One region of the Enterobacter sichuanensis genome, then DNA from elsewhere that is predicted to be linked to it. Evidence: predicted binding sites of a transcription regulator. Region 1 holds the regulator's gene; each other region holds the start of a gene.
What was found. Region 1 encodes PurR, which represses purine synthesis genes. Its sites were predicted from a motif close to CANGCAAACGTTTGCNTG; they were not measured.

Region 1 (10,413 bases):
AATAATCGCCCCCATCACCGGCACAAAGCTGTAGCCCAGACCACCCGAAATCACCGCCCCTCCGGCTGCCGCCCCCAGCGCATTGCCCAGGTTGAAGGCACCAATATTGACTGAGGATGAAAGGCCCGGCGCTTCATGGGCGACGCGCATCACGCGCATCTGCAGCGGTGGTACCACGGCAAAGGTGGCAGCGCCCCAGACGACCATCGCAACGGCCGCCCCAAACTCATTACGTGCCAGCCACGGAATAGCAATCATGATGACGATCAGCAGGGTTAAGAAGCCCTTCAGCGTCCCGCTCACGGAACGGTCGGCAAATTTACCACCCAGATAGTTGCCAATCGAGAAGCCCACGCCAATCAGCACCAGCATTGCGGTAATAAAGAGGGGCGTCGCGTGGGTGATGTCATGCAGCACCGGTGAAATATAGGTGTAGAGGGTAAACATCGCGCCTGCCCCCAGCACGGTGGTCAGCAGTGCGGAAAGCACCTGCGGGCGCATCAGCACCGACAGTTCCCTGCGCACGTCAGGACGTTCACCAGCACTGCCTTTTGGCAGAGAGAAGAATAACGCCACCATCGCGACCACGCCCAGCCCGGCCGTCGCCAGGAACGACATTCGCCAGCCAATCACTTCACCCAGCCAGGTAGCCGCAGGAACGCCGCCAATGTTGGCAATCGTGAGCCCCATAAACATGGTGGCTACGGCGCTCGCCTGCTTATGTTTTGGCACCACGCTTGCCGCTACAACTGACCCTAGCCCAAAGAAGGCGCCGTGGTTAAGGCTGGTCAGAATGCGTGACAGCATCAGGGTGGTGTAGTCCGGCGAAATGGCGGAAAGCACGTTGCCCAGGGTAAAGATCGCCATCAGGAAAATCAGCGCATTGCGACGCGCGCGGTGTGAAAGCAGCAGCGTCATCAGCGGGGCGCCTACCATCACGCCGATGGCATAAGCGCTGATTAACATGCCTGCCGCAGGGATCGAGACGTCCACGCCGCGGGCGATAACAGGCAGTAACCCCATCGGGGAGAATTCAGTGGTGCCAATCCCAAAAGCGCCAATCGCCAGGGCCAGCAGGGGAAAATTGATTTTCATGCGTCAACTCCGGATGCCGTGTCATGTGGTGACACAGAACAAAGAAGCGCAAAGCATGACATCAATCACAAAAAATGAGAAGTTAACAAAATGGCAAAAGATTTTTGCCGTAGATGTAACAATCTGGAACAGCCGCAGGGAGCGTGCGCTCCCTGCGCGTAAATCAGTGCAGCGCCGCCGTCAGGCCTGCGGCAACAATCAGCGCCAGCACAATAAGGGTGGTGAACAGCGAAAACTTCAGATCGGCACTCATCAATTTTTCTCCTTTTAATCCCCCCACGAAAAGTGAGCCTGCTCATTTTTGCACAGTTTACGTCAAAAATCTTCCTGGATTTAAACTGATAACCACTTTACCTCTTCCCCTTTTCATCAAGATAGGACAAAATTCCACGCTAAATTTATTAGCGTACCGGCCATTGACCCCCTCCTGACGTCCCGTGTCGTTTTCCCGGCGTGCCGCAATTCAAAATTGCGTGATAAGGGTGAGAGAAGGCAAACGTTTACCTTCAAGTTTTTCAGGAGCTTAGGATATGGTCTGGAGTGACATTTAATGGCAACAATTAAAGACGTAGCAAAACGCGCAAACGTTTCCACTACAACCGTATCACATGTAATTAACAAAACCCGCTTTGTGGCGGAAGAGACGCGCAACGCCGTCTGGGCGGCAATCAAAGAGCTGCACTACTCACCAAGTGCGGTTGCGCGTAGCCTCAAGGTGAATCACACCAAGTCCATTGGCTTGCTGGCCACCAGCAGTGAAGCGGCCTATTTTGCCGAGATCATCGAGGCAGTAGAGAAAAACTGCTTCCAGAAAGGCTATACCCTGATTCTGGGCAACGCGTGGAATAGCATTGAAAAACAGCGCGCCTACCTGTCGATGATGGCGCAAAAGCGCGTGGATGGCCTGCTGGTAATGTGTTCCGAATACCCGGAATCCGTGCTGTCGATGCTGGAAGAGTATCGCCATATTCCCATGGTGGTGATGGACTGGGGTGAAGCGCGAGCGGATTTCACCGATTCCGTCATCGATAACGCCTTTGAAGGCGGCTATATGGCCGGTCGTTACCTGATCGAGCGCGGCCACCGTGAGATTGGCGTGATCCCGGGCCCTCTGGAGCGCAATACCGGCGCGGGTCGTCTGGCCGGTTTTATGAAAGCGATGGAAGAAGCGCTGATCACCGTACCGGAAAACTGGATCGTACAGGGAGACTTTGAGCCGGAATCAGGCTACCGCGCGATGCAGCAGATTGTCTCCCAGCAGCACCGCCCAACCGCTGTTTTCTGCGGGGGTGACATCATGGCGATGGGCGCGCTTTGCGCGGCCGATGAACTGGGTCTGCGCGTACCGCAGGATATTTCGGTGATCGGGTATGACAACGTGCGTAACGCGCGCTTCTTTACCCCCGCGCTGACCACCATTCACCAGCCGAAAGATTCACTGGGTGAAACGGCTTTCAATATGCTGTTGGACAGGATCGTCAACAAGCGCGAAGAGTCGCAGTCCATTGAAGTTCATCCGCGTCTTATCGAACGCCGTTCCGTTGCGGATGGTCCGTTCCGCGACTATCGTCGTTAATTTTGTACGGGGCCAGCTATGCTGGCTCCCGTAACCATTCCCGGTTTAGCGTTTCGCTGTCTCCCAGATAATCCAGCAGCCAGGCCATGGCGGGCGAGACGTCATTTTGTTGCCAGGTGAGGCAGCAGGCCGCATCCGGGAAGGGATTCTCCAGCGTCAGTTCTACCCATTCTCCGGTATCGATTCTGGGGCGCGCAAAATGAGCGGGCACCATCGCGACGCACAGCCCGGCACTGAGGCACGTTGCTGACGATTCCCAGTCAGGCGCCACCACGCGCCGCTGGTTATCCAGCAGCCAGGTGATGCGCTTGGGTAATGAACGGGAGGTATCCTCCAGCACCAGCGATGGCCAGTTGCGCAGCGTATCGTCGCTCAGCCGTCCTTCCAGCGCCGCCAGGGGGTGATCGCTGGCCACCACGCATTTCCAGCTCAGCATCCCCATATCACGGAAGGCGTAACGCCCCCCGACCGGGATCGCCTGTGTGGCCCCTATCGCCATCTCCACCCTTCCGTCCGCCAGGGCATCCCAGACGCCGTTGAATACCTCTTGTGAGACCCGCAGTTCGACATCGGAAAAATGTCGATAGAAATCCACGATCATCTGCCGGGTGCGCTCCGGCTTAACGATATTGTCCACCGCAATGGAAAGATGACCCCGCCAGCCGTTTGCGATCTGCTGGCACTGTTCGCGGGTGATCTGCATTTTTTTGATAACAGAACGCCCTTCCTTCAAAAACCACGCCCCTGCGGGCGTTAATTCCACATCGCGATGGCGCCGTTCAAACAGTGGAACCGCCAGCCATTCCTCAAGCTGACGCACCGTGTAGCTGATAGCAGACGGGACGCGGTGCAGCTCCTGCGCCGCACCGCTAAAGCTGCCGTTACGCGCGACAGCATCGACCACTTCAAGAGAATAATCTGACCACATTTTCTGCCTGCAAAAAATTTGAATGCACCCGCCAAATATTAGCGTTTCACAAGCGGCTTTGCACTACATACACTCAGCGCCAACGTACACCTGCCTCCTTCAGGAGAAGAAAATAATGCAACCCAGGAAAGGTTTTTTAGTCTGGCTTGGCGGCTTAAGCGTGCTGGGCTTTTTGGCCACCGATATGTACCTGCCGGCTTTTGCCGCGATGCAGGAAGATTTGCAAACCCCTGCCGCGGCCATCAGCGCCAGCCTGAGTTTGTTCCTCGCCGGTTTTGCTTTCGCACAGCTGCTCTGGGGACCGCTCTCGGATCGCTTTGGTCGTAAACCGGTATTACTGCTGGGCCTGGCGATTTTTGCCGTGGGCTGTCTGGGGATGCTCTGGGTCCGCGATGCCACCTGGCTGCTGGTGCTGCGCTTTATTCAGGCTGTGGGGGTCTGTGCCGCGGCCGTGACCTGGCAGGCGCTGGTCACCGACTACTATCCGGCTAACCGCACAAACCGTATTTTCGCCACCATTATGCCGCTGGTGGGGCTCTCACCTGCCCTCGCGCCGCTGCTGGGCAGCTGGATCCTTGCGCACTTTGACTGGCAGGCCATTTTTGCCACGCTGTTTGCCATCACGCTGGTACTGATGTTGCCGGCGTTCGCCCTCAAGCCTGCGCACAAAAAAGACGTACATGTTGACGCAAAGCCGATCACCTTCACCACCCTGCTGAGCGCCAAAGCGTATCGCGGTAATGTCCTGATCTATGCCGCCTGCTCGGCCAGCTTCTTCGCGTGGCTCACCGGGTCGCCGTTTATTCTGCATGATATGGGCTACAGCCCGGCGGCTATCGGGCTGAGCTATGTTCCGCAAACCATCGCGTTCCTGGTGGGCGGGTACGGCTGCCGCGCAGCGCTGCAGAAATGGGAAGGTCAGCAGATGCTGCCATGGCTGCTGGTGCTGTATGCGTTGAGCGTTATTGGCACCTGGGCCGTTGGGTTTATTCCGGGTGCGGGCCTGGCAGAGATTTTGATGCCTTTCTGTGTCATGGCCGTCGCGAACGGGGCGATCTACCCGATTGTGGTGGCGCAGGCGCTCCGTCCCTTCCCACAAGCGACCGGTCGCGCCGCCGCGCTGCAGAACACCCTGCAGCTGGGGCTGTGCTTCCTGGCAAGCCTGGTGGTCTCTGCGCTGATTGCCACGCCGCTGCTGACGACCACCAGCGTGATGCTGGTAACCGTTGCGCTGGCGGTGATGGGCTATCGCATGCAGGCCTCCGCCCAGCGTGAGCAGGATAACGGCGCTGGAGTGGAAACCTCACATGCCTGATTGCGCCGGATATCATGTTAATTTTCAGTAATTAGGTTGCTAACAATTTTCTGTTGAATCACCAAATTTTGAGGCCTATACTAAATTTGGTTCGATAAATACGATAATTATTATGCGTTAACGGGAGCCGGAGTGCTCCCGTTTTACCATGGAAGGCATTTCGGCAAGGGTTATCTCCCTTCCTCTGTTCTACGTCGGATACTAGCCTCGCGGTATTTACCGTGAGATTTCTCACAAACCAAAAAAAGCGTCTACGCTGTTTGAAGGTTCTGATCACATCAGGGTGATGGAGAAGCTATGAGTTCATCGTGTATAGAAGAAGTCAGCGTTCCGGACGACAACTGGTCCCGGATCGTCAGTGAACTGTTGGGTCGTGCAGGCATCACTATTAACGGATCTTCGCCATCCGATCCCCAGGTCAAACATCCCGACTTTTTTAAACGCGTATTGCGCGAGGGATCGTTAGGGCTGGGAGAAAGCTATATGGACGGCTGGTGGGAGTGTGAACGGCTGGATATCTTTTTCGCCAGCGTGTTGCGCGCCGGTCTGGAAAATCAACTTCCCCGCAATCTCAAAGACACCCTGCGTGTTGCCTCTGCCCGACTGTTTAATCTGCAAAGTAAAAAACGCGCATGGATCGTCGGCAAAGAGCATTACGATCTGGGCAACGATCTGTTCAGCCGTATGCTGGACCCTTTCATGCAATACTCCTGCGCCTACTGGAAAGAGGCAACGACGCTTGAAGAGGCTCAGCAGGCCAAGCTGCGTCTGATCAGCGAGAAGCTTCAGTTACAGCCCGGTATGCGCGTACTGGATATCGGCTGCGGCTGGGGTGGGCTGGCCTGGTTTATGGCGAAGCACTATGGCGTCAGCGTGGTGGGCGTGACGATTTCGGCCGAGCAGCAAAAAATGGCCCGGGAACGCTGCCAGGGTCTCGATGTGGATATCCGCCTGCAGGATTACCGTGACCTGAACGAACAATTTGACCGGATCGTCTCCGTGGGCATGTTCGAGCACGTAGGACCGAAAAACTACGACACCTACTTTGAGGTGGTGGACCGTAATTTACGACCGGACGGACTCTTCCTGCTGCATACCATCGGCTCTAAGCGGACCGACAATAACGTCGACCCGTGGATCAACAAGTACATCTTTCCGAATGGCTGTTTACCCTCCGTTCGCCAGATTGCCAACGCCAGTGAATCCCATTTCGTGATGGAAGACTGGCACAACTTTGGCGCGGATTACGACACCACGTTGATGGCGTGGCATGAACGTTTCCAGCAAGCGTGGCCGGAGATTGCGGACAACTATTCTGAACGATTCAAACGGATGTTTAGCTATTATCTGAATGCCTGCGCGGGCGCGTTTCGCGCACGGGATATTCAGCTCTGGCAGGTTGTTTTCAGCCGTGGCATTGAACACGGATTACGTGTCGCACGCTAAAAAAATAACCCCGGACAGCCGGGGTTATTTTTTATTCTTCTTCCGCCGCCTTTATTATTGCGGCTTCTTTTGCCGCCAGTACACGCTCAACTGTATCGACCACCGCCTGGGTTTGCGGATCGATTTCAATATTTACGCGCTGTCCCAGCTTTTTCGCCCCCAGCGTGGTGCGCTGCAGCGTTTCAGGAATTAAATGCACGCAAAAACGCGTTGGCGTCACTTCCCCCACCGTCAGACTAATCCCATCAATGCCAATAAATCCTTTATAGAGGATGTATTTCATTAATGACGGATCCTGCATTTTAAACCAGATTTGACGGTTATTTTCCGAGGTCACGATTTTCGCCACTTCAGCGGTGGTCATGATGTGTCCCGACATCAGATGGCCGCCAATCTCATCGCTGAACTTCGCCGCCCGCTCAACGTTGACGGTATCTCCCACCACCAGCTCGCCCAGGTTGGTGATGCGCAGCGTCTCTTTCATTAAATCAAAGCTAATCTGGTTGCCGTCAATTTCGGTAACGGTCAGACAACAGCCGTTATGAGCAATCGAGGCGCCGGTTTCGATGCCCTCCAGCATATATTCCGGCAGCTCAACAACATGAGTACGGAAATTCGGTTTCTCATCAATGGACACCACTTTGGCGATGCCCTGCACAATACCAGTAAACATGCTTACAACTCCTGTTTTTTCCGGACGGTGGTGACACCGTTTTAATCCCACCACAATAACAGTTGGAAAAACAGGTTGCCAGCGGAGCGCATTTTCTGGCGATTTTTTCACTAGATAAATAGCTAAAGCCCGCTACAATAGCTGGCACCCCCCTGCATTTTCTTCTTGCTGCCCGTTTCGGCGGCTTTTTTAGTCTCTCAAATAACTACAAAATAAAGGTGTTCACGTGCAGAAGTACATGAATGAAGCGCGCCAGTTATTGGCACTGGCTATACCAGTGATCATCGCGCAAGTGGCCCAGACCGCAATGGGATTTGTGGATACGGTAATGGCAGGTGGCTACAGCGCCACCGATATGGCGGCCGTTGCCATCGGCACGTCAATCTGGCTCCCGGCCATCCTGTTCGGCCACGGTCTGCTGCTCGCGCTCACGCCGGTTATCGCTCAGCTCAATGGCTCGGGCCGTCGCGAACGCATTGCCCATCAGGTCCGCCAGGGCTTCTGGCTGGCAGGGTTTGTCTCGGTGCTGATTATGGTCGTGCTCTGGAACGCGGGCCATATCATCCGCGCGATGCATAACATTGACCCGGCACTGGCTGATAAAGCCGTAGGCTATCTGCGCGCCCTGCTCTGGGGCACGCCAGGCTATCTCTTTTTCCAGGTAGCGCGTAACCAGTGTGAAGGTCTGGCGAAAACCAAACCCGGCATGGTGATGGGCTTTATTGGGTTGCTGGTCAATATTCCGGTTAACTATGTCTTTATTTATGGTCATTTCGGGATGCCGGAGTTGGGCGGTGTCGGCTGCGGCGTGGCAACAGCTGCCGTTTACTGGGTGATGTTCTTGTCGATGCTCACCTTTGTAAAACGCGCCCGCTCAATGCGCGATATTCGTAACGAGAACCGGTTTAGCACCCCAGACTGGGGCATCATGACGCGTCTGGTGCAATTAGGGTTACCGATTGCCCTGGCACTGTTCTTTGAGGTTACCCTGTTTGCCGTGGTCGCCCTGCTGGTCTCCCCGCTGGGCATTGTGAACGTGGCCGGGCACCAGATTGCGCTGAACTTCAGTTCCCTGATGTTCGTTCTGCCGATGTCGCTGGCGGCAGCTGTGACGATCCGCGTGGGCTTCCGCCTGGGTCAGGGCTCGACGCTGGATGCGCAAACGGCCGCGCGCACCGGGCTTGGCGTCGGTGTCTGCATGGCGATCTGTACGGCGCTCTTCACCGTTGCACTGCGGGAGCAGATTGCCCTGCTCTATAACGACAATCCGGAAGTGGTCGCTCTGGCATCACACCTGATGCTGCTGGCGGCGATATACCAGATCTCTGACTCCATCCAGGTGATTGGCAGCGGCGTGCTGCGTGGGTATAAAGACACGCGTTCGATCTTCTTTATCACCTTCATCGCCTACTGGGTGTTAGGTCTGCCATGTGGTTATATCCTGGCCCTGACCGATCTGGTTGTGGAACGTATGGGGCCTGCAGGCTTCTGGATGGGCTTTATCATCGGCCTGACGTCGGCGGCTGTCATGATGATGATGCGGATGCGCTTCCTGCAGCGCCAGCCATCCACCATCATTTTGCAACGCGCTGCACGTTAAATACGCAGTAGCCGCCTGCTGGCGGCTACTTTCTCTTCACTTTGCGCGGTAATGAAGCAATCGCGTGAAATCAGAGAGAAAAATGCATTTTCCCTCTTGCCTCATTGGTGCTGTGCCGCTAATATTCGTCCCCGTTGTCACCGACAACACGTTGCGTTCATAGCTCAGTTGGTTAGAGCACCACCTTGACATGGTGGGGGTCGTTGGTTCGAGTCCAATTGAACGCACCATTCTGCGTCCGTAGCTCAGTTGGTTAGAGCACCACCTTGACATGGTGGGGGTCGGTGGTTCGAGTCCACTCGGACGCACCATTTCAGTCCTGAAATGGTGCAAATCCTCTTCTGATACCCTGAATTTTCCTAATCCCTTATTTTCATCACTGTTCTCCTGCTACGCTTTTCTCATGGAAAAAATGAGGAAAACCGTCGATGAAAAAAATCGCCATTATCGGTTCCGGCCCTACAGGGATTTATACTTTTTACGCGCTGCTTAAAAACCCGCAGCCGCTTTCGGTCTCGGTCTTTGAACAGGCTGATGAAGCGGGCGTAGGGATGCCCTATAACGACGACGATAACTCGCGTCTGATGCTGGCAAACATCGCGAGCATTGAGATCCCCCCTCTGTTTATGACCTACCTGGACTGGCTTAAGGAGCAGAGCGACGACCATCTGGCGCGCTTTAAGGTGGATAAAGCCCGGTTGCATGACCGGCAGTTTCTGCCGCGGATCCTGCTGGGGGAATATTTTCGCGACAGCTTTCGGACAATCGTTAATGAGGCTACAAAACTGGGGTTCCAGGTGGATATCCATGAATCTTCCCGGGTGACCGACGTTATTCCCTCGACGACTGGCGTCACGCTTTGCGTCAACGATAAGGCGTTTCCCGAACGCTTCGATCTCGCGGTGATCGCCACCGGTCACGTCTGGCCGGACGAGGACGAGGCCACGCGCGCATTCTTCCCAAGTCCGTGGTCTGGTCTGATGGACGCCAGCATTCCACCGTGCCGCGTCGGCATTATGGGAACATCGTTAAGCGGCCTTGACGCGGCCATGGCGGTGGTGATGCAGCATGGCGCGTTTCGCGACGATAAATTCCTGCTGGATCAAGGCAGTGAAGCATTAAACATCGTCCTGATGTCCCGGACGGGCATTCTGCCGGAAGCCGATTTTTACTGCCCTATTCCTTACGAGCCGCTGTCAGTATTGACCGAATTCAGGGTTGAAACCGAGATCGGCAAAGGGCCGGATGGCCTGCTTGACCGCATCTTTGCACTGATGGTCAACGAGCTGGAGCTCGCCGATCCGGCGTGGTGCGAGAAAATGTCGCTGCATAAGCTAGATGCGGACAGCATTCGTGATGCCTGGTTTGAGGATCGAAAACGGCACGACCCCTTTACCTGGGCGGAAGAGAATCTCAACGAGGTTGAGCGCAACAAACGTGAACGGCGCACCGTGGCCTGGCGCTATACCGTGCTTCGGCTGCATGAGGTGGTTCAGGAGATTGTCCCCCACCTTAATGAGCAGGACAGTCAGCGCTTCAAAGCAGGGCTGGCTCGGGTGTTTATCGACAACTATGCCGCCATCCCTCCGCAGTCTATTCGCCGGCTGCTTGCGCTGCGCGAGGCCGGCATCATTAGCGTGGCAGCGCTCGGCGACGATTACACCCTTGACGCAGGCAGCGACCAGACGGTGATCACCACACAAGAGCGCGTGTATCGTTTCGACGTGTTTATTGACGCACGCGGACAAAAGCCGCTCAAAACGAAAGACCTGCCCTTCCC
Region 2 (10,413 bases), 1.5 Mb from region 1:
AAATCACAACTTCGGCCACCACCCCCAGCGACCACAGATAGCCCACGGCAGAGGCCGAATATCCTGCGCCTTGCCAGTAGATGGCGCTGAACCCATAGTACGCCGCGTGAGCCCCCTGAAGCAGACAGACGCACGCCAGAAAACGCCAGCTTTGTGCAACCAGACTCCGCCACGCGGGCCAGCCTGCGCTCTCCTGATGGCGGCTTTCTCCCTGAGGCATTACCGATGGTCGCAGCAGCATGCCCAGCAGCATCGAGGCAATACCGATGCTCAACAGAGCAAGAATGGCACGGTAGTCGTAAAGGCTGACCAGTTTCCCCACCAGCGCCGAGCCAATCACAAACGCAATGGAGCCCCACAGGCGTACGCGACCGTAGTCCATGGTGATCTGCTTTTGCCAGGTGTTCGCCAGCGCGTCCGTCAGGGGCACCAGCGGCGAGAAGAACAGGTTAAAGCCAACCATCACCACCATCAGCCAGGCAAACTGGTGGTTGAACCAGAAGCAGGCCACAAAGACCAGGGTCAGCAGAGCCAGAATGCGCACGGCCTTGATCAGTAAGGAGGGATCGCTGACGCGCGGGGCAATCAGCAGGCTGCCGAGGAAACGCGCTACCAGTCCGGCCCCCAGCAGGACTCCAATGGTCTCGGGCGTCAGGCCGATCCCCTTGAGCCAGACGCTCCAGAAAGGCAGAAAAATACCGTAGCTAAAGAAATAGGTGAAATAGCTGAGCGCCAGCCAGCGCGTGGAATGCAAGACCATGAATCCCTCCCGAAATCGAGGCCATAGTCTGGCGAGAATATAAAAATTAAGCAAGTCGATAGCCTGCTATAAATTAACGAAAAAATAACATTTTGTGCAGTCGTCTGGCTTATGGCAGGGAATGAAAATGTGTATTACGTTTAAATTACTCCACTTGCAGAGGTATTTCTGCCATGAACTCACTTCGCTATCTCGATTTCGGTCAGTCACGTCATTTGCTGCTGCTGATTGGGCGCATCGCGCTTGTCGTACTGTTTATTATCTTTGGTTACCCAAAACTGACGGGGTTTAGCGGGACCGTACAATACATGACCTCGCTGGGTACGCCGATGCCCATGCTGGCGGCCATTATTGCAGTAGTCATGGAAGTGCCTGCCGCGATCCTGATCGTGCTGGGCTTTTTCACCCGTCCTCTCGCCGTACTGTTTGTGTTCTATACGCTGGGTACGGCGATTATTGGCCACCATTACTGGGATATGACCGGTGATGCGGTCGTACCGAATATGATTAACTTCTACAAGAACGTCAGTATTGCGGGAGCCTTTATATTGCTGGCGATTGTGGGTCCCGGTGCCATCTCCCTCGACCGGCGTTAAGCCATAAAAAAAGGCCGCAAGCGCGGCCTTTTTTATTTCTGCGAAGCAGAGGAATTATGCGTATACCGGGAAGCGTGCGCAGATATCCAGCACTTTACCTTTGACGCGCTCGATAACCGCTTCGTCATTGATGTTGTCCAGAACGTCACACATCCAGCCAGCCAGCTCTTTCACTTCCGCTTCTTTGAAGCCGCGGCGAGTCACAGCCGGAGAACCGATACGGATACCGGAGGTCACAAACGGGCTCTTCGGATCGTTTGGCACGCTGTTTTTGTTCACGGTGATGTTGGCGCGGCCCAGGGCTGCGTCAGCTTCTTTACCGGTCAGGTTCTTATCAACCAGATCCAGCAGGAACAGGTGGTTTTCAGTACCGCCGGATACCACTTTGTAGCCACGGTTCAGGAACACTTCCACCATCGCTTTGGCGTTCTTAGCCACCTGCTGCTGGTAAACCTTGAACTCTGGCTCCATCGCTTCTTTCAGCGCGACCGCTTTCGCCGCGATAACGTGCATCAGCGGGCCGCCCTGCGCGCTTGGGAACACAGCGGAGTTCAGTTTTTTGTACAGCTCTTCATCACCGCCTTTCGCCAGGATCAGGCCACCGCGTGGACCTGCCAGGGTTTTGTGGGTGGTGGTGGTCACAACGTGAGCGTGTGGAACCGGGTTCGGGTAAACGCCCGCAGCAATCAGACCCGCAACGTGCGCCATGTCGACGAACAGGTAAGCACCGATGCTGTCTGCGATTTCACGCATTTTTGCCCAGTCAACGATACCGGAATAAGCAGAGAAACCGCCGATGATCATCTTCGGCTTGTGCTCTTTAGCCTGCTTAGCCATGTCTTCGTAGTCAATTTTACCGGACTCATCAATACCGTAAGGGATGATGTTGTACAGTTTGCCGGAGAAGTTAACCGGGGAGCCGTGAGTCAGGTGGCCGCCCTGCGCCAGGTTCATACCCAGAACGGTGTCGCCCGGCTGCAGCAGCGCGGTATAGACCGCGAAGTTAGCCTGAGAGCCAGAGTGCGGCTGAACGTTTGCGTAGTCAGCGCCAAAAAGTGCTTTCGCGCGGTCGATAGCCAGCTGCTCTACGATATCAACGTACTCGCAACCGCCGTAGTAGCGCTTGCCCGGGTAACCTTCAGCATATTTGTTGGTCAGCTGAGAACCCTGCGCCTGCATCACGCGCGGGCTGGTGTAGTTTTCGGAGGCGATCAGTTCGATGTGCTCTTCCTGACGTACTTTTTCCTGCTCCATAGCCTGCCACAGTTCGGCATCATAATCGGCAATGTTCATTTCACGCTTTAACATCCGCATCTCCTGACTCAGCTAACAAGTAAATTTTGGCCTGAAAAGGCAGTCCTGTTGGACGACGGGCAACAGTATAACTGATTAGTTCTGTGATAACAGGTCTTGACAAACGATTTTACGCAAACGTTTTCCTACCCGCCACGCAAGGGTTTGAGGAATAAAGATCTCGCGATTTCCAGCGGATTTCTTTTCAGGTTTGTGATGCATATTTTTCATCTTGCAAAGAACCATTTACAACGCAGGGGTATTTTTTATAAGATGCATTTAAAATACATCATTAAAGTGACATCAGAAGGACGCGCTCATGCTCGACGCTCAAACCATCGCTACCGTTAAAGCCACCATTCCCCTGCTGGTCGAAACCGGCCCCAAACTGACCGCCCATTTCTACGATCGCATGTTCACGCACAATCCGGAGCTCAAAGAGATTTTCAACATGAGCAACCAGCGTAATGGCGATCAGCGCGAAGCCCTGTTCAATGCCATTGCGGCCTACGCCAGCAACATTGAAAACCTGGCGGCGCTGCTGCCTGCGGTGGAGAAAATTGCGCAGAAACATACCAGCTTCCAGATCCAACCCGAGCAGTACAATATTGTGGGCGCTCACCTGCTGGCAACGCTGGACGAGATGTTCAGCCCGGGTCAGGAGGTTCTGGACGCGTGGGGCAAAGCCTACGGCGTGCTGGCCAATGTGTTTATCAACCGTGAAGCACAGATTTACAACGAAAACGCGAGTAAGAAAGGCGGCTGGGAAGGCACCCGCGCGTTCCGCATCGTTGAGAAAACGCCGCGCAGCGCTTTAATCACCAGCTTCGAATTTGAACCGGTAGACGGTCAGCCGGTGGCGGATTATCAGCCAGGGCAGTATCTGGGCGTATGGCTCAAGCCTGAAGGTTTCCCGCACCAGGAGATCCGCCAGTATTCCCTCACCCGCAAGCCCAACGGCAAAAGCTATCGCATTGCGGTGAAGCGCGAGGACGGCGGACAGGTATCCAGCTGGCTGCACAACGACGCTAACGTGGGTGACGTGGTCCACCTGGCCGCGCCGGCGGGCGACTTCTTTATGACCGTTGAGACGGCTACCCCGGTCACGCTGATCTCCGCTGGGGTGGGACAAACGCCAATGCTGGCGATGCTGGATACGCTGGCGGCGTCAAAACACGCTGCCCGAATAAACTGGTTCCATGCCGCCGAGAACGGTGACGTGCATGCGTTTGCTGATGAAGTGAAAACCCTGGCAGCGAGCCTGCCCCGCTTTACCGCCCACACCTGGTATCGCCAGCCAACGGAAGCCGACCGCGCGGCCGCTCGCTTTGACAGCGAAGGTCTGATGAATTTACGTCAGATGGAAGGGGCATTCAGCGCGCCAGATATGCAGTTCTACCTCTGCGGGCCGGTGGCGTTTATGCAGTATGCCGCGAAGCAGCTGGTCGAGCTGGGGATAAATAAAGACAACATTCATTACGAATGTTTCGGGCCGCATAAGGTGCTGTAATGCAAAAAGCCCCTCTTTAGAGGGGCTTTTTTTTCGCCGGATGAAACCCGGCCAGGCAACGTTTTAAATCGCCGCGTCGTCTTCTTCGCCGGTACGGATACGGATCACGCGCGCCACGTCAAAGACGAAGATTTTACCGTCGCCAATTTTGCCGGTCTGCGCCGTGCGGATAATGGTATCCACACAGGTGTCCACGATATCGTCGCTCACCACGATTTCAATTTTCACTTTCGGCAGAAAGTCCACCATGTACTCTGCGCCACGGTAAAGCTCGGTGTGGCCTTTCTGACGACCAAAACCTTTCACTTCCGTCACGGTCATCCCGGTGATGCCGACTTCCGCCAGCGCTTCACGTACATCATCCAGTTTGAAAGGTTTAATAATCGCATCAATCTTTTTCATGGTGGGTCCTTAAACTCTTGCCTGTAAGCTGCTTCGTAATCGGTTGCTCACAGTACCATACGGCATTACTCTTTAAAATCGTTTGCTTCCAGCTCATGGCGTGACAGCAGTTTATAAAACTCGGTGCGGTTGCGTCCGGCCATGCGCGCCGCGTGGGTCACGTTGCCTTTGGTGATCTGCAATAGCTTGCGCAGATAGTTCAACTCGAACTGATTCCGCGCTTCGGCAAAGGTCGGCAGCGCCGTGTTTTCCCCTTCCAGTGCCTGCTCCACCAGCGCGTCGCTGATCACCGGTGACGAGGTCAGCGCCACGCACTGCTCAATCACGTTGACCAACTGACGCACGTTACCCGGCCAACTGGCGGCCATCAGCCGCTTCATCGCATCGGTGGAAAACGCGCGCACGAAGGGTTTGTGACGATCGGCCGCCTGACGCAAAAGATGATTCGCCAGCAGCGGAATGTCTTCCGCTCGCTCGGCCAGTGCGGGGATCTTCAGATTGACCACGTTCAGACGGTAGTAGAGATCTTCACGAAACTCGTTGCGGGCCATCACCTTCGGCAAATCCCGGTGCGTGGCGGAAATAATACGCACATTAATGTCGATGTCGCGGTTGCTGCCCAGCGGGCGAACTTTCCGCTCCTGCAACACGCGCAGCAGTTTGACCTGCAGCGGCGCGGGCATGTCACCAATCTCGTCGAGGAAAAGGGTGCCACCTTCCGCCGCCTGAAACAGCCCTTCCCGGCTACTGACCGCGCCGGTGAATGCGCCGCGGGCATGGCCAAACAGTTCAGATTCGAGCAGCTGTTCCGGGAGCGCGCCACAGTTGATCGCAATAAAGGCATTTTTGCTGCGCGGGCTGGCGTTATGGATCGCCTGCGCCAGGATCTCTTTCCCGGTTCCGCTCTGGCCGTTAATCAGCACGCTGACGTCTGACTGTGCCACCATTCGGGCCTGTTCGAGCAAACGCAGCATAATCGGACTGCGGGTGACGATAGACTCCCGCCACGCTTCATCCCCCGCCGGAGCGGCATGTTCCAGCGCGCTGTCGATCGCCTTATAAAGCGCGTCTTTGTCCACCGGCTTGGTCAGGAAGCTGAATACCCCCTGCTGGGTCGCCGCAACCGCATCCGGGATCGAGCCGTGCGCCGTCAGGATAATCACGGGCATACCCGGTTGCTGCTTCTGGATCTCCGCGAACAGCTGCATGCCGTCCATTTCGTCCATCCGCAGGTCGCTTATCACCAGATCAATTTTCTCGCGGCTGAGAATTTTCAGCCCCTCGATCCCGCTTTCCGCGGTCACCACGCTGTAGCCTTCACTCACCAGACGCATCCCCAGGAGCTTTAACAGCCCGGGATCGTCATCCACCAGTAAGAGATGGGCTGGTTTACGGCTCGTCATGCTTCACATCCTCTTGTTTCGGCGTATCGCTGTCCGGTACAGCGGATGAACTTCCCGGCTGATATTTACGCGACGAGAGCTGTCTTTCGATATCGGTCAGGTTTTCCAGCTTACGTGTCGTGGTATCCAGTTGCGTACGCAAATGCTGCTGCTGCTGACGCAACGTATCAAGCTCGCTGTCGGTGGACTGCTGCAACTTACTGTAGCGGGAGCGCTCTTCAGACAGCTGAAGTTGTAATGTCTGCCCATCACGCCAGAGCTGGTATACCGGGCGCACCTGTCCCGGCAGGTTGACCACCAGGGTGTCCAGTCGGGTCACGTTGGCGCGGCGTTCAACGGGGGTGATTTTGGCATCAGCCAGTAAAATGCCGCGCTTGAAAGCGTCCTGCCAGGTGTCGTCATCCAGCATCGCCGCTTTCGAGCGGGCCTCAACCGGCGCAAGACGCTGGGCGCAATCTATACCACGCAGCCAGAACAGCGGGTTGCTTTCGACGTCGTGGCCTGACAGGTTCCAGATATCGTCGCAGCGGGTTGAGAGAAAATCTGCCAGCTGGTTATCTGGCCATTTATCTTCTTGTTTACCGCTAATCGCACTTTGCGGCACATGAGAAACACAGCCTGCCAGCACTAAACAGGGCAAGCCCAGGCGAAACGTGTTGCGGGAAAACACCGCGCGTATGGCGCGGAAAAAGACGTGTGACATACTCACCAGACATAGATTCATTTTATTGATTTTTCCGGCTCAGGGGCAGTTCGATACGGAAGCAAACATCGGAACGTGCGTCCGTGGCAATGTTTAGCTCACCCTGCATGCGTCGTATACAGTCCCGGGCGATGCTTAAGCCCAGACCGCTGCCTTTCACCGCGCCTTTCCGCTGATGACTTCCCTGGAAAAAGGGTTCGAAGATCATGGTTTTTTCGTCATCAGGGATCGGGGTGCCGGTATTTGCGACGTCAATAAACACCCGTGAACCATTCGTATAGCTTCGGATATAAATGTTACCGGATTCAGTACCATAGTGCACCGCATTGGAGTAAAGATTATCCAGAACGCTCATCAGCAGCATGGGTTCAGCCAGGCACGCCGGCGCATTAAGTTCTACGTCGGTATGCATCATTTTAGCTCTTGCTGGCAAGCTATGGGCGGAGATCACCATATCCACCAGCGGCTCAATCTCCACATCTTCCAGTACAACCGCCCCATCCGCCAGCTTGCGGTTGTAATCCAGCAACTGCTCAATCAGCTTTTGCAGATTGCGGCTGCTGTTATCCAGGATCTCGACAATTTCTTTCTGTTCAGAAGTGAGGGGCCCTGCCACTTCGTCCGCCAGCAGCTCAGTCCCTTCACGCATGCTGGCGAGCGGCGTTTTAAGCTCATGAGAGATATGGCGCAGGAACTGATGACGCTGTGATTCAAGCCACGCCAGGCGCTCGGACAGCCAGATAATGCGCTGGCCCACGGAGCGTAGCTCACGCGGGCCTTTAAAGGCGACCGTATCCCCAAGCGATTTCCCCTCCCCGAGGCGGTTGATCATACGCTGGATGCCCTTTACCGGGCCGATGATCATGCGGGTAAAGAGCAGTACCAACCCAAGACTCACCAGGAATAGCACCAGCGCCTGCCAGCCAAAAAACTGGCCGCGCTCGGCAATCTCCTGCTGGAGTTGCTGGCCGCGAGAGAAAATGACCGTGCGCGTTGACTGCACCATCTCGGTGTTGGCGGTGGCAAAGGCTTCAAGACGTGCGGCGGCGGCGGCATCCGGCCCGCTATTGTGGCACTGCAGCTGAGCAAGATCGTTCAAATCCTGACGTAACGCCTGATACAGCTTGTCATCAGGCAGTACCCCCGCGTGCGCGTCCAGCATTTCGCTGTAGCGTTTACGCTGACTCTGATAAACCTTTTCCAGGGTCCGATCGTCAAGCACGCAATACTGGCGGTAGCTTCGCTCCATCTCCAGCGCGGCGTTGGTCATCGCCTCGCTGCGTCGGGCGTCGATGAGCGTCGTACGGTTGGTCAATGCCGCCTGCGCACTCAGCGCGTTCAGACTTTGCCAGGCCTGCCAGGCCAGGATTAGCAGCGGCAGCAGGATCAGCAGGAAGGCCATCATGACGAGCTGTCGCAGGGAGCGGGGAAAAACGGGCCAGCGTTTCAACGCATTACTCTCTTAATGGGGGTTTACGCAGAGCGTAACTGAGTCTGCCCTTCAGATACAACAAAGCCGGGTAAAAACCCGGCTTTGTCATGGAATGAGGCGGTGCCTAACTCGACGTTTCGCCCTGGCCTGATAAAGCATCGCTATGATCAGTAGTTGGACGGCAGGCACCTTTTTGTGCGTCATTCGAAGTTTATGTAGCACGTCCCGAAGGGGCTGACATAAGAAGGTGAATGAGCCACTGGTTAATATTATGCAACACCCGTGCCAGAATGCAAAACAAAAAATTAACACATTGAAATATATGAATTTTACTCAATTAGCCCGTTCGTTATCGGTTGAATAATTTCCAGGCTAAGTGTCGCCATTAAGCAACACCCTAACAGGAACCTTTCCTGTCATATATAAATCAACAAGTTAGATGTCTCCATTTAGAGACACCCCGATACGAGGATTGTCGCGATTTTGCGACAGGCACAAAAAAGCCCGGTAGCGCTCACGCTTACCGGGCCTGCAGGGAGTACGCTAAAACTTAACCCAGTTGTTTACGCGCATTGCGGAAGATACGCATCCACGGGCTGTCCTCGCCCCAGTTTTCCGGGTGCCAGGAGTTGCTCACGGTACGGAACACGCGCTCCGGGTGCGGCATCATGATGGTTGCACGGCCGCTCTCGCTGGTCACCGCCGTAATGCCGTTGACGGAACCGTTCGGGTTAGCCGGGTAGGTTTCCGTGACCTTGCCGAAGTTATCGACAAAGCGCAGCGCCACCAGGCCTTTGCTTTCAAGCTGGGCCAGATGCGCGGCATCACGCACTTCGACCTGACCTTCACCGTGGGAAACGGCGATTGGCATCTGCGAACCGACCATCCCCTGCAGCAGCAGAGACGGGCTCTGGGTCACTTCAACCAGGCTGAAGCGCGCTTCGAAGCGGTCAGACTGGTTACGCACAAAGCGCGGCCAGGCTTCACTTCCCGGAATCAGCTCACGCAGGTTAGACATCATCTGGCAGCCATTACACACGCCCAGCGCCAGGGTTTGCGGACGGTGGAAGAAGGTTTCGAACTCGTCACGCACGCGGCTGTTGAAGAGAATGGACTTCGCCCAACCCTCACCCGCGCCCAGCACGTCGCCGTAAGAGAAGCCGCCACACGCTACCAGCGCCTGGAAATCTGCCAGACCGGTGCGGCCCGCCAGCAGGTCGCTCATATGAACGTCGATAGCATCAAAGCCCGCACGGTGGAAGGCAGCGGCCATCTCAACGTGGGAGTTAACGCCCTGCTCGCGCAGCACGGCCACTTTTGGACGCGCCCCCGTCGCAATATACGGCGCAGCGATGTCTTCGTTAATGTCGAAAGAGAGCTTCACGTTCAGGCCTGGATCCTGGTCATTGGCTTTCGCGTTATGCTCCTGATCGGCGCATTCCGGGTTATCACGCAGGCGCTGCATCTGCCAGGTGGTTTCCGCCCACCACATACGCAGCGTGGTGCGGCTCTCGCTGAACACGGCGTGACCGTCTGCTTCAATGACGAAGCGGTCGCCCTGAACGGCTTTACCGAGATAGTGCACGCAGTCTGCCAGGCCGTGCTGCGCAAGGAGGGCTTCAACGGCGTCGCGATCTGCCGCACGCACCTGAATCACAGCACCCAGCTCTTCGTTGAACAGCGCCGCCAGATGGTCTTCGCCCAGCGTTGCGATGTTCGCTTCAACGCCACAGTGACCGGTAAAGGCCATCTCCGCCAGGGTGACCAGCAGGCCGCCGTCGGAACGGTCGTGGTAGGCCAGCAGCTTGCGCTGTGCCACCAGCGCCTGGATGGCATCATAGAAACCTTTCAACTGCGCCACGTCGCGCACGTCGGCAGGTTTATCGCCCAGCTGACGGTAAACCTGCGCCAGCGCGGTGGCACCCAGCGCGTTATGCCCTTTACCCAGGTCAATCAGCAGCAGGGCGTTGTCTTCGGTCAGGAGCTGTGGCGTCACGGTATGACGCACGTCTTCCACGCGCGCAAACGCGGAGATGATGAGCGACAGCGGAGAGGTGATCTCGCGCTGCTCGTTGCCTTCCTGCCAGCGGGTCTTCATCGACATGGAGTCTTTACCCACCGGAATGGTCAGCCCCAGCGCAGGACAGAGCTCTTCACCCACCGCTTTTACGGCTTCATACAGGCCCGCGTCTTCACCCGGGTGACCGGCTGCGGCCATCCAGTTTGCGGACAGTTTAATGCGTTTGATATCGCCAATCTGGGTCGCGGCAATGTTAGTCAGAGCTTCACCAACGGCCAGACGGGCAGAGGCGGC
Region 3 (10,413 bases), 1.2 Mb from region 1:
TGGTAAAGCCCCGCGTATCTTTGCGAAACTGTCCCGCGGCGGGGTACCGCGCAACGCGTTGTACGCCACTACGGTAATTGCTGGTCTATGCTTCCTGACTTCCATGTTTGGCAACCAGACGGTATACCTGTGGCTGCTGAACACCTCGGGGATGACGGGCTTTATTGCCTGGCTGGGGATTGCCATTAGCCACTACCGTTTCCGCCGTGGCTATGTCAAACAGGGCTATGACATTAACTCGCTACCGTATCGTTCCGGCTTCTTCCCGCTGGGTCCAATTTTCGCCTTCATTCTGTGCCTGATTATTACGCTGGGACAGAACTATGAAGCGTTCCTGGCGGACACCATTGACTGGGGTGCCGTCACGGCAACCTACATTGGTATTCCGCTGTTCCTCGTCATCTGGTTTGGTTACAAACTGACGAAAGGAACACACTTCGTTCGCTACAGTGAAATGGAATTCCCGGAACGATTTAAACAATAACCGCACTCCCTCTCTTTTAACCCGCTCATTCGAGCGGGTTTTTTTATCCCTGTACGCTGAAACAAAGATATATTTTTTAACAATTTAATTGATAATAATTATCGTTTGCTTTATCGTTATCAAAAAAACGTGTCACCGACCCACCGCAGATGTGGGCGGCAAGGAAGACGCTGTGAGTGATGATTTGATGTAGTTGTATTTACCTCATGGAGATATGGAATGTTTAGGTTGAATCCCTTCGTCAGGGGAGGACTTTGTGCGTCCGCAATGTCCCTGGCCCTGCCTGTTATCGCAGCAGAATCCGGCGACACTATGGTTGTAACGGCCTCCGCGACCGAGCAAAATCTGAAAGATGCGCCGGCCAGCATCAGCGTAATTACGCAGGAAGATTTGCAGCGCAAACCCGTTCAGAACCTGAAAGATGTGTTACGGGATGTGCCTGGCGTACAACTCACGAGCGAAGGGGACAACCGTAAAGGGGTAAGTATTCGCGGTCTGGACAGCAGCTATACGCTGATCCTGGTCGACGGCAAGCGCGTTAACTCCCGCACCGCGGTGTTCCGCCATAATGATTTCGATCTCAGCTGGGTTCCGGTTGACGCTATCGAACGAATCGAAGTGGTGCGCGGGCCGATGTCCTCGCTTTATGGCTCCGACGCGCTGGGCGGCGTGGTGAACATTATCACCAAAAAAATCGGTCAGAAATGGACGGGCACCCTGAGCGCCGATTCCACGATTCAGGAACATCGCGACCGTGGAGACACCTACAACGGTCAGTTCTACACCAGCGGCCCGCTGGTGGATGGCCTGCTGGGGCTGAAAGCCTACGGTAGCCTCGCGAAGCGTGAGAAAGACGGCCAGCAGAAATCCTCTACCACGGCGAGCGGTGAAACGCCGCGCATCGAAGGCTTCACGAGCCGCGATGCTAATGTCGAATTCGCCTGGACGCCGTCTGAAAATCACGACTTTACGGCGGGCTATGGTTTCGACCGTCAGGATCGCGACTCGGATTCCCTCGACAAAAACCGCCTTGAGCGTCAGAACTACTCCCTCAGTCACAACGGTCGCTGGGGTATCGGCAACAGCGAGCTGAAGGTTTACGGCGAGAAGGTTGACAACAAAAACCCGGGCAACAGCAACCCTATCACCTCTGAGAGCAACGCAGTGGACGGGAAATACGTGCTGCCGCTGGGCGAAATCAATCAGTTCCTGACCTTCGGTGGTGAATGGCGTCACGATAAGCTGAAAGATCCGGTCAACCTTACTGGCGGTTCCAGCAGCAGTACCTCGACAAGCCAGTATGCTCTGTTCCTGGAGGATGAGTGGCGTATCTTTGAACCTCTGGCGCTGACCACCGGTATCCGTATGGATGACCATGACACCTATGGCGATCACTGGAGTCCGCGGGCGTATCTGGTGTATAACGCGACCGATACCGTAACGGTGAAAGGGGGCTGGGCTACCGCGTTTAAAGCGCCGTCACTGCTGCAGCTGAGCCCGGACTGGGTCAGCGGCTCATGCCGTGGTGCCTGTGAGATTGTCGGTAACCCGGACCTGAAACCGGAAACCAGCGAGAGCTTCGAATTCGGTCTCTACTACAGCGGGGAAGAGGGCTGGTTAGAGGGCGTACAGGCCAGCATTACCACCTTCCAGAATAATGTGGATGACCGCATCAGCATTAGCCGTACGGCCAATGTGAAGCAGGCCCAGAGCTACCCTAACTACGTTGGCCTGAATGCGGACGGTGAACCGATTTTCCGCTATTACAACGTTAACAAGGCGCGTATCCGCGGGGTGGAGACGGAGCTGAAATTCCCGCTGGCGGAAGAGTGGAAAGTGACGCTGAACTACACCTATAACGATGGTCGTGATATCAGTAACGGCGGCAACAAACCGCTGTCCGATCTGCCATTCCACACGGCCAACGGTACCGTTGACTGGCAGGCGACCCAGGACTGGTCGTTCTACGTTCAGGGCAACTACACCGGCGAGAAACGCGCGTTGACCAGCAGTGCCCCTACGCCGGGTGGCTATGTCATCTGGAATACCGGTGCGGCGTGGCAGGCAACGAAAAGCGTTAAGCTGCGCGCGGGCGTGCAGAACCTGCTGGATAAAGACCTGAGCCGTGACGATTACAGCTATACAGAAGATGGCCGTCGTTACTTCGTGGGTGTGGATTACAGGTTCTGACCCAGTCAGGTGGCGGCTGCGCCTTACCCGGCCTACAAAAAGGCACAAGCTTGTAGGCCCGGTAAGCGAAGCGCCACCGGGCAAAAAAGGCCGCACTTACCCGAACAAATGCTCCGCATGGAAGCGGAGATGATCCTCAATAAAGGATGCGATGAAGTAATAGCTGTGATCGTATCCCGGTTGAATACGCAGCGTCAGCGGCCAGTCTTTCTGGCGTGCCGCTTCTGCCAGCACCGCGGGCTGTAGCTGCCCGGCAAGGAATTGATCCGCATCTCCCTGATCGATAAGGATAGGAAGGGCATCTTCCGGTTTGCTGTTCAGCATCAGCGCACAGCTGTCCCATGCCAGCCATTTTTCCGCATCGTCACCCAGATAGTGGGTAAAGGCTTTTTGCCCCCATGGCACCTGGGTGGGGTTCACGATAGGCGCAAATGCCGACACGCTGACGTATTTTCCCGGGTTTTTCAGCGCCATGATCAGCGCCCCGTGACCGCCCATCGAGTGGCCGCTGATCGCGCAGCGCTGGCTGACCGCAAACTGAGACTGCACGAGGGCAGGAAGTTCATCGCGAATGTAATCATACATACGGTAGTGGCGCGCCCAGGGCAGTTCGGTGGCATTCAGATAAAAGCCGGCGCCTTTGCCCAGGTCGTATCCCGTATCGTCGGCCACATCATCGCCACGTGGGCTGGTGTCCGGCATGACCAGCGCAATACCCAGTTCGGCAGCAATACGCTGCGCGCCCGCTTTGGTGGTGAAGTTTTCGTCGTTGCAGGTCAGGCCGGAAAGCCAGAACAGAACCGGCGGGTTTTCCGTCGGGGGCAGGAAAATGCTGAACGTCATCGCACAGTTCAGAACGGTGGAGTCGTGCCGCCAGCGCTGCTGTCGACCTTCAAAACAACGGTGCTCTTCGAGCAGTTCCATGCTGGGCTCCTTAATGAGAATGTGCAGTCATAAAACCCATAATACAGCGTTTTCATTAACCTGTGAGCAACTTTCACTTTCGTCAGACGACGAGATGCTGCATCATAAATTTACTTTTCTTTAACATTTGGAGCGTTCATGGCGCTGCGTATTGCGCTCAGTGGGTTCGTCGTTCTGGTGGTGGCAATGGGAATCGGGCGCTTTGCCTTTACGCCTCAGGTGCCGCTGATGATAGCTGCCGGGCAGCTTACGCTGACCAGCGCGGGTCTGGTGGCGGCGATGAACTATCTGGGCTATCTGGTGGGCGCGTGGGATGCGATGCGCGCCCACCGCTTTGTTGAAATGCGTCTCTGGCTGGGCATCGCGGGGGCGGTGGCGTTGACGCTACTCTCCGCGGCGGCGGATAACGCCGTTGTACATGGCCTGCTGCGCTTTGTGATTGGCTGCATGAGCGGCTGGTCTATGGTGCTGATTGCTGCCTGGACCAACGAACGCCTGGGCCAGCTGGGCAAACCTGGCCTGAGCGCCGCCGTTTTTGCTGGACCCGGAGCAGGCATTGCCCTGAGCGGGCTGCTCGCCGTCTATATTCAGGCGAAATCCCTTTCGGCTGGTGCGGCATGGCAAATTTACGGCGTGCTGGCGCTGGTGCTGATTGCGCTGGTGGCGCGCTACCTGCCGCGAGCCGGACAACTTCATCGACCCGGCACCGCACCGGAGCCGCTGGTGCTGACGGCAGATTTAAAACGCCTGGTCTGGAGCTACAGCCTGGCCGGGTTTGGGTACATTCTGCCGGCGACCTTTTTATCGCAAATGGCGGCCGTACGTTTTCCCGGCAGCCTGTTTGCCCAGTTCGTCTGGCCGATTTTTGGTCTCGCCGCCGTGGTGGGCATTGCGCTCAGCATTCTTTTGCGCCATACCTCAACGGCTAACCGCCGGCTGGCTATCGTGCTGTGGCTTCAGGGGGCCGGCGTGCTGGCGGCCTGGCTGCTACCCGGAATTGGCGGATTGCTGACAGGCGGGCTACTGGTGGGCGGCGGGTTCCTCTGCGCCGTTCAGCTCTCGCTGCTGTACGGCCGCGAACTGGCTCCGGAGCACACGCGGTATATGGCCGGTTTGCTCACGACCGGGTATGCCATAGGCCAGCTGGTAGGGCCGGTAACCTCAGCGTTATCGACCTGGCTTACCCACCGGCTGGAGCCTGCGCTGGGCCTGGCGGGCGTTGCGCTGTTCGTCGGCGGTGCCCTGGTGTGGAATCGTCACGCTGAAAGGCAACAGCAATTGCAATAATTATCGTCGTGAATACTGGATTATGTGCGCGGCCTCACGCACAATGAGCGCATACTTTTGCCACAACGAGGGCAAAAGACGCCACACCTGCAGGAGAACAAAATGTCATCACTCAGTAAAGAAGCTGCCCTGGTCCATGAAGCCCTGGTTGCGCGCGGTCTTGAAACGCCACTGCGTCCGCCCGTTCAGGATATGGACAATGAAACCCGCAAGCGTCTGATTGCCGGTCATATGACCGATATCATGGAGCTGCTGAATCTCGATCTGAGTGACGACAGTCTGATGGAGACGCCGCACCGCATCGCGAAAATGTACGTCGACGAAATTTTCTCTGGCCTGGATTACGCCAACTTCCCGAAAATTACCGTCATCGAAAATAAGATGAAAGTGGATGAGATGGTGACGGTGCGTGATATCACGCTGACCAGCACCTGCGAACACCATTTCGTCACTATCGACGGTAAAGCGACCGTGGCGTATATCCCCAAAGATACGGTGATTGGCCTGTCGAAGATCAACCGCATCGTGCAGTTCTTTGCGCAGCGTCCACAGGTGCAGGAGCGTCTGACGCAGCAGATCCTGACCGCGCTGCAAACGTTGCTCGGCACCAATAACGTGGCCGTCTCAATCGACGCGGTTCACTACTGCGTGAAAGCGCGCGGCGTGCGTGATGCCACCAGTGCGACCACCACTACCTCGCTGGGTGGGCTGTTTAAATCGAGCCAGAATACCCGCCAGGAGTTCCTGCGCGCCGTTCGTCACCACAACTAAGTCTTACAGGGCAGGGACCATGGAGCGAAACGTCACGCTCGATTTTGTTCGCGGCGTCGCCATTCTCGGTATCCTGCTGCTTAATATCAGCGCCTTCGGTCTGCCGAAGGCGGCCTATCTTAACCCTGCGTGGTATGGCGATATCACGCGCAGTGATGCCTGGACGTGGGCGATCCTCGATCTCTTCGCGCAGGTCAAATTTCTTACGCTCTTTGCCCTGCTGTTTGGCGCAGGCCTGCAGCTCCTCCTCAGGCGCGGCACGCGCTGGATCCAGTCGCGTCTGACGCTGCTGGTTATCCTCGGGTTTATCCACGGGCTGTTCTTCTGGGATGGCGATATTCTCCTCGCGTATGGCTTAGTCGGGCTCATCTGCTGGCGTCTCATTCGCGATGCGCACAGCGTAAAAAGCCTCTTTAACACTGGCGTGATGCTCTATGTCATGGGGCTGGCAGTGCTGCTGCTGTTGGGGATGATCTCGGGCGAGGCGACAAACCGTTCCTGGATCCCGGATGCCGCAAACCTGCAGTACGAGCAATACTGGAAGCTGAAGGGCGGTACGGAAGCAATAAGCAACCGTGCGGATATGCTGGGCGATAGCCTCCTTGCGCTGGGCGCGCAATACGGCTGGCAGCTGGCGGGAATGATGCTGATGGGCGCGTCACTGATGCGCACCGGCTGGCTGAAAGGCGAATTCAGCCTGCGCCACTATCGCCGCACCGGCATCGGGCTGGTGCTGCTCGGCGTGCTGATTAACCTTCCGGCGGTGATGGCGCAGTGGCACCTTCACTGGGATTACCGCTGGTGCGCTTTCCTGCTCCAGGTACCACGTGAGCTGAGCGCACCGTTCCAGACCATCGGCTATGCGGCGCTGATCTATGGCTTCTGGCCGACGCTTTCTCGCCTGTGGATGGTCAGCGCTACCGCCTGCGTGGGGCGCATGGCGTTAAGCAATTACCTCCTGCAAACGCTTATCTGCACCACGCTTTTCTATCGCTTTGGTCTGTTTATGAAATTCGACCGCCTCGAACTGCTGGCGTTTGTTATCCCGGTCTGGGCGGTAAACCTGGCGTTTTCTGTGCTCTGGCTACGCTATTTCCGCCAGGGGCCGCTGGAGTGGGTGTGGCGTCAGTTAACCGCACGTGCTTCAGGGATATCATTGAAAAATACATCCAGATAACGATCTGGATCACAATCATTAACAAAACGGATGTAAGCGTTTTCATGAGTGTGAGCTTCTTCACGTAGTCCCCTTTCTCTCACTGCCAAAATAGCCACCTTGCTAAACACAGGGGGTGTCTGTGAGTTGCTGCAATCCTTTGAAGGATGGTGAATATGATCACCATTCGTGACGTCGCCCGTCAGGCGGGCGTTTCTGTGGCTACCGTCTCGCGTGTCCTGAACAACAGCGCGCTGGTCAGCCCTGAAACCCGTGAAACCGTAATGAAAGCCGTGACTCAGCTTGGGTACCGGCCAAATGCCAATGCCCAGGCGCTTGCGACGCAGGTCAGCGACACCATCGGCGTGGTGGTGATGGATGTATCGGACGCCTTTTTTGGTGCGCTGGTGAAAGCGGTCGATGTGGTCGCCCAGCAGCATCAGAAATATGTCCTGATCGGCAATAGCTATCATGAGGCGGAAAAAGAGCGCTATGCCATCGAAGTGCTGATCCGTCAGCGCTGCAACGCCCTGATTGTTCACTCTAAAGCCCTGAGCGACGAAGAATTAATCGGGTTTATGGATCAGATCCCGGGCATGGTGCTGATCAACCGCATCGTTCCGGGCTATGCCCACCGCTGCGTCGGGCTGGATAACGTCAGCGGCGCAATGATGGCCACCAAAATGCTTATCAACAACGGCCATCAGCGGATCGGTTATCTGGCCTCCAGCCACCAGATTGAAGATGACGAACTGCGGCGCGAGGGGTGGCAGAACGCCCTGAAAGAGCACGGCATTACGCCATCCGAGAGCTGGGTAGGAACCGGTACGCCGGATATGCAGGGCGGTGAGGCGGCAATGGTTGAGCTGCTGGGTCGCAATCTCCAGCTTTCAGCGGTGTTTGCCTATAACGACAGCATGGCGGCCGGGGCCCTGACGGCGCTGAAAGATAACGGTATTGCGGTGCCACAGCATTTGTCGCTCATTGGTTTTGACGATATCCCGATTGCCCGTTACACCGACCCGCAGCTGACAACGGTGCGTTACCCGATAGTCTCTATGGCGAAACTGGCGACTGAACTGGCGTTACAGGGGGCGGCAGGGCTGCTGGATCCGGGGGCAACACATTGTTTCATGCCGACTTTAGTACGTCGTCACTCCGTTGCGGCCCGGCAAATTGTGGTTCCGATCACTAACTGATTACATGGGGTGATGTAACCGTTTTCAATCTGTGAGTAAATTCACAGTATCTTAACAAGGCGCTGACTATGATGTCAGCGTTTTAGGGGCTGAAACGCTATGTAACAGTGATTATTCACTTTCACTATAGCCAACGTGCCGCAAACAACGAATAAAACGCATTTCTGGAGCGTTACCGAACACGGAAGATAGAAATTTTATAAGTGAACTTCGGCTGTCAGTAACGTTTTATTAACACCTGCCCGCCGATCGTTATTCACAAGAACTACCCTGCATAAAAAAAACCGGAGATACCATGAATAAGAAGGTGTTGACTCTGTCTGCTGTAATGGCAAGCATGCTTTTTGGTGCAGCAGCGCATGCTGCGGATACCCGTATTGGTGTGACCATCTATAAATACGACGACAACTTCATGTCTGTTGTGCGTAAAGCAATTGAGAAAGATGCTAAAGCAGCGCCAGACGTTCAGCTGCTGATGAATGACTCCCAGAACGACCAGTCCAAACAGAACGACCAGATCGACGTTCTGCTGGCGAAAGGCGTGAAAGCCCTGGCTATCAACCTGGTTGACCCGGCGGCAGCAGGCACGGTGATTGAAAAAGCGCGCGGCCAGAACGTGCCGATCGTCTTCTTCAACAAAGAACCTTCCCGTAAAGCGCTGGACAGCTACGACAAAGCGTATTACGTCGGTACCGACTCCAAAGAGTCCGGCATTATTCAGGGCGATCTGATCGCGAAACACTGGGCGGCAAACCCGAACTGGGACCTGAACAAAGACGGTCAGATTCAGTTCGTGCTGCTGAAAGGCGAACCCGGCCATCCGGATGCTGAAGCGCGTACCACCTACGTTATCAAAGAGCTGAACGACAAAGGTCTGAAAACCCAGCAGCTGGCGTTAGATACCGCGATGTGGGACACCGCTCAGGCGAAAGATAAGATGGACGCGTGGCTGTCCGGCCCTAACGCTAACAAAATTGAAGTGGTTATCGCCAACAACGATGCGATGGCAATGGGCGCGGTAGAAGCGCTGAAAGCCCACAATAAATCCTCCATCCCGGTATTCGGCGTGGATGCGCTGCCAGAAGCGCTGGCGCTGGTTAAATCCGGTGCGATGGCCGGTACCGTGCTGAACGATGCCAACAACCAGGCGAAAGCGACCTTCGATCTGGCGAAAAATCTGGCCGATGGCAAAGGTGCGGCAGACGGCACCAACTGGAAGATTGACAATAAAATCGTTCGCGTGCCTTACGTGGGCGTAGACCAGTCCAACCTGGCTGAGTTTATCGGTAAATAAGAGCATTAAATTGTCTTCACTGGGCGCAACCTGTTGCGCCCTTTTATAACGCGATATGCGAGGCCAACAAGGTATAATTATGGTCAGCACAACTACTCCGTCATCCGGTGAATACCTGTTGGAAATGAACGGCATCAACAAGTCATTTCCCGGCGTTAAGGCACTCGATAACGTTAATTTAAAAGTTCGTCCTCACTCTATTCATGCTTTAATGGGGGAGAACGGTGCGGGTAAATCAACATTATTAAAATGCCTTTTTGGGATCTATCAAAAAGATTCTGGCAGCATTCTTTTTCAGGGGAAAGAGATCGATTTCCATTCAGCGAAAGAAGCACTGGAAAACGGTATCTCGATGGTTCACCAGGAATTAAACCTGGTACTGCAGCGTTCAGTTATGGATAACATGTGGTTGGGACGTTATCCCACCAAAGGTGTTTTTGTCGATCAGGACAAAATGTATCGAGACACCAAAGCGATTTTCGATGAGCTGGATATTGATATCGATCCGCGCGCTCGCGTGGGAACATTATCCGTATCCCAGATGCAGATGATCGAAATTGCTAAAGCCTTCTCCTATGATGCGAAAATCGTCATCATGGACGAACCGACATCGTCACTGACGGAAAAAGAGGTTAATCACCTTTTTACCATTATCCGTAAGCTTAAAGAACGCGGCTGCGGCATTGTGTATATCTCCCACAAAATGGAAGAGATCTTCCAGCTGTGTGATGAGATAACCATTTTGCGCGACGGTCAGTGGATTGCCACGCAGCCGCTCGAAGGGCTGGACATGGACAAGATCATCGCCATGATGGTGGGCCGTTCCCTGAACCAGCGCTTCCCGGATAAAGAAAATAAACCGGGTGAAGTGATCCTCGAAGTCCGCAACCTGACTTCGCTGCGTCAGCCCTCTATCCGCGATGTCTCCTTCGACCTGCACAAGGGTGAAATCCTGGGCATTGCCGGTCTGGTGGGGGCAAAGCGTACCGACATCGTGGAAACCCTGTTTGGCATTCGTGAGAAAGCCGAAGGCACGATTACGCTGCACGGCAAAAAGATTAACAACCACAACGCCAACGAAGCCATTAATAATGGTTTTGCGCTGGTA

Region 2: glyA (serine hydroxymethyltransferase) is a predicted target of PurR. The motif match lies at 2,781-2,798, and genes of this name have one in related genera.
Region 3: galS (HTH-type transcriptional regulator GalS) is a predicted target of PurR. The motif match lies at 6,863-6,880, and genes of this name have one in related genera.

The regions. Positions count from the first base shown of each region.
Region 1 covers NZ_CP027986.1:2,001,019-2,011,431, reverse strand. The annotation lists gene C1N69_RS09645 (MFS transporter) at 1-1,095, opposite strand, end outside; gene cydH (cytochrome bd-I oxidase subunit CydH) at 1,259-1,348, opposite strand; gene purR (HTH-type transcriptional repressor PurR) at 1,646-2,671, shown strand; gene punR (DNA-binding transcriptional activator PunR) at 2,688-3,599, opposite strand; gene punC (purine nucleoside transporter PunC) at 3,715-4,914, shown strand; gene cfa (cyclopropane fatty acyl phospholipid synthase) at 5,212-6,360, shown strand; gene C1N69_RS09615 (riboflavin synthase subunit alpha) at 6,392-7,033, opposite strand; gene mdtK (MdtK family multidrug efflux MATE transporter) at 7,260-8,633, shown strand; tRNA gene C1N69_RS09605 (tRNA-Val) at 8,787-8,863, shown strand; tRNA gene C1N69_RS09600 (tRNA-Val) at 8,868-8,944, shown strand; gene C1N69_RS09595 (FAD-NAD(P)-binding protein) at 9,062-10,413, shown strand, end outside.
Region 2 covers NZ_CP027986.1:3,493,105-3,503,517, forward strand. The annotation lists gene C1N69_RS16780 (3-phenylpropionate MFS transporter) at 1-760, opposite strand, end outside; gene C1N69_RS16785 (DoxX family protein) at 934-1,356, shown strand; gene glyA (serine hydroxymethyltransferase) at 1,411-2,664, opposite strand; gene hmpA (NO-inducible flavohemoprotein) at 2,969-4,159, shown strand; gene glnB (nitrogen regulatory protein P-II) at 4,223-4,561, opposite strand; gene glrR (two-component system response regulator GlrR) at 4,627-5,964, opposite strand; gene qseG (two-component system QseEF-associated lipoprotein QseG) at 5,951-6,688, opposite strand; gene qseE (two component system sensor histidine kinase QseE/GlrK) at 6,690-8,117, opposite strand; gene purL (phosphoribosylformylglycinamidine synthase) at 8,650-10,413, opposite strand, start outside.
Region 3 covers NZ_CP027986.1:3,160,871-3,171,283, reverse strand. The annotation lists gene C1N69_RS15285 (amino acid permease) at 1-484, shown strand, start outside; gene cirA (catecholate siderophore receptor CirA) at 704-2,674, shown strand; gene fghA (S-formylglutathione hydrolase) at 2,771-3,598, opposite strand; gene C1N69_RS15270 (YbfB/YjiJ family MFS transporter) at 3,737-4,885, shown strand; gene folE (GTP cyclohydrolase I FolE) at 4,988-5,656, shown strand; gene yeiB (DUF418 domain-containing protein YeiB) at 5,676-6,833, shown strand; gene galS (HTH-type transcriptional regulator GalS) at 6,989-8,011, shown strand; gene mglB (galactose/glucose ABC transporter substrate-binding protein MglB) at 8,307-9,305, shown strand; gene mglA (galactose/methyl galactoside ABC transporter ATP-binding protein MglA) at 9,385-10,413, shown strand, end outside.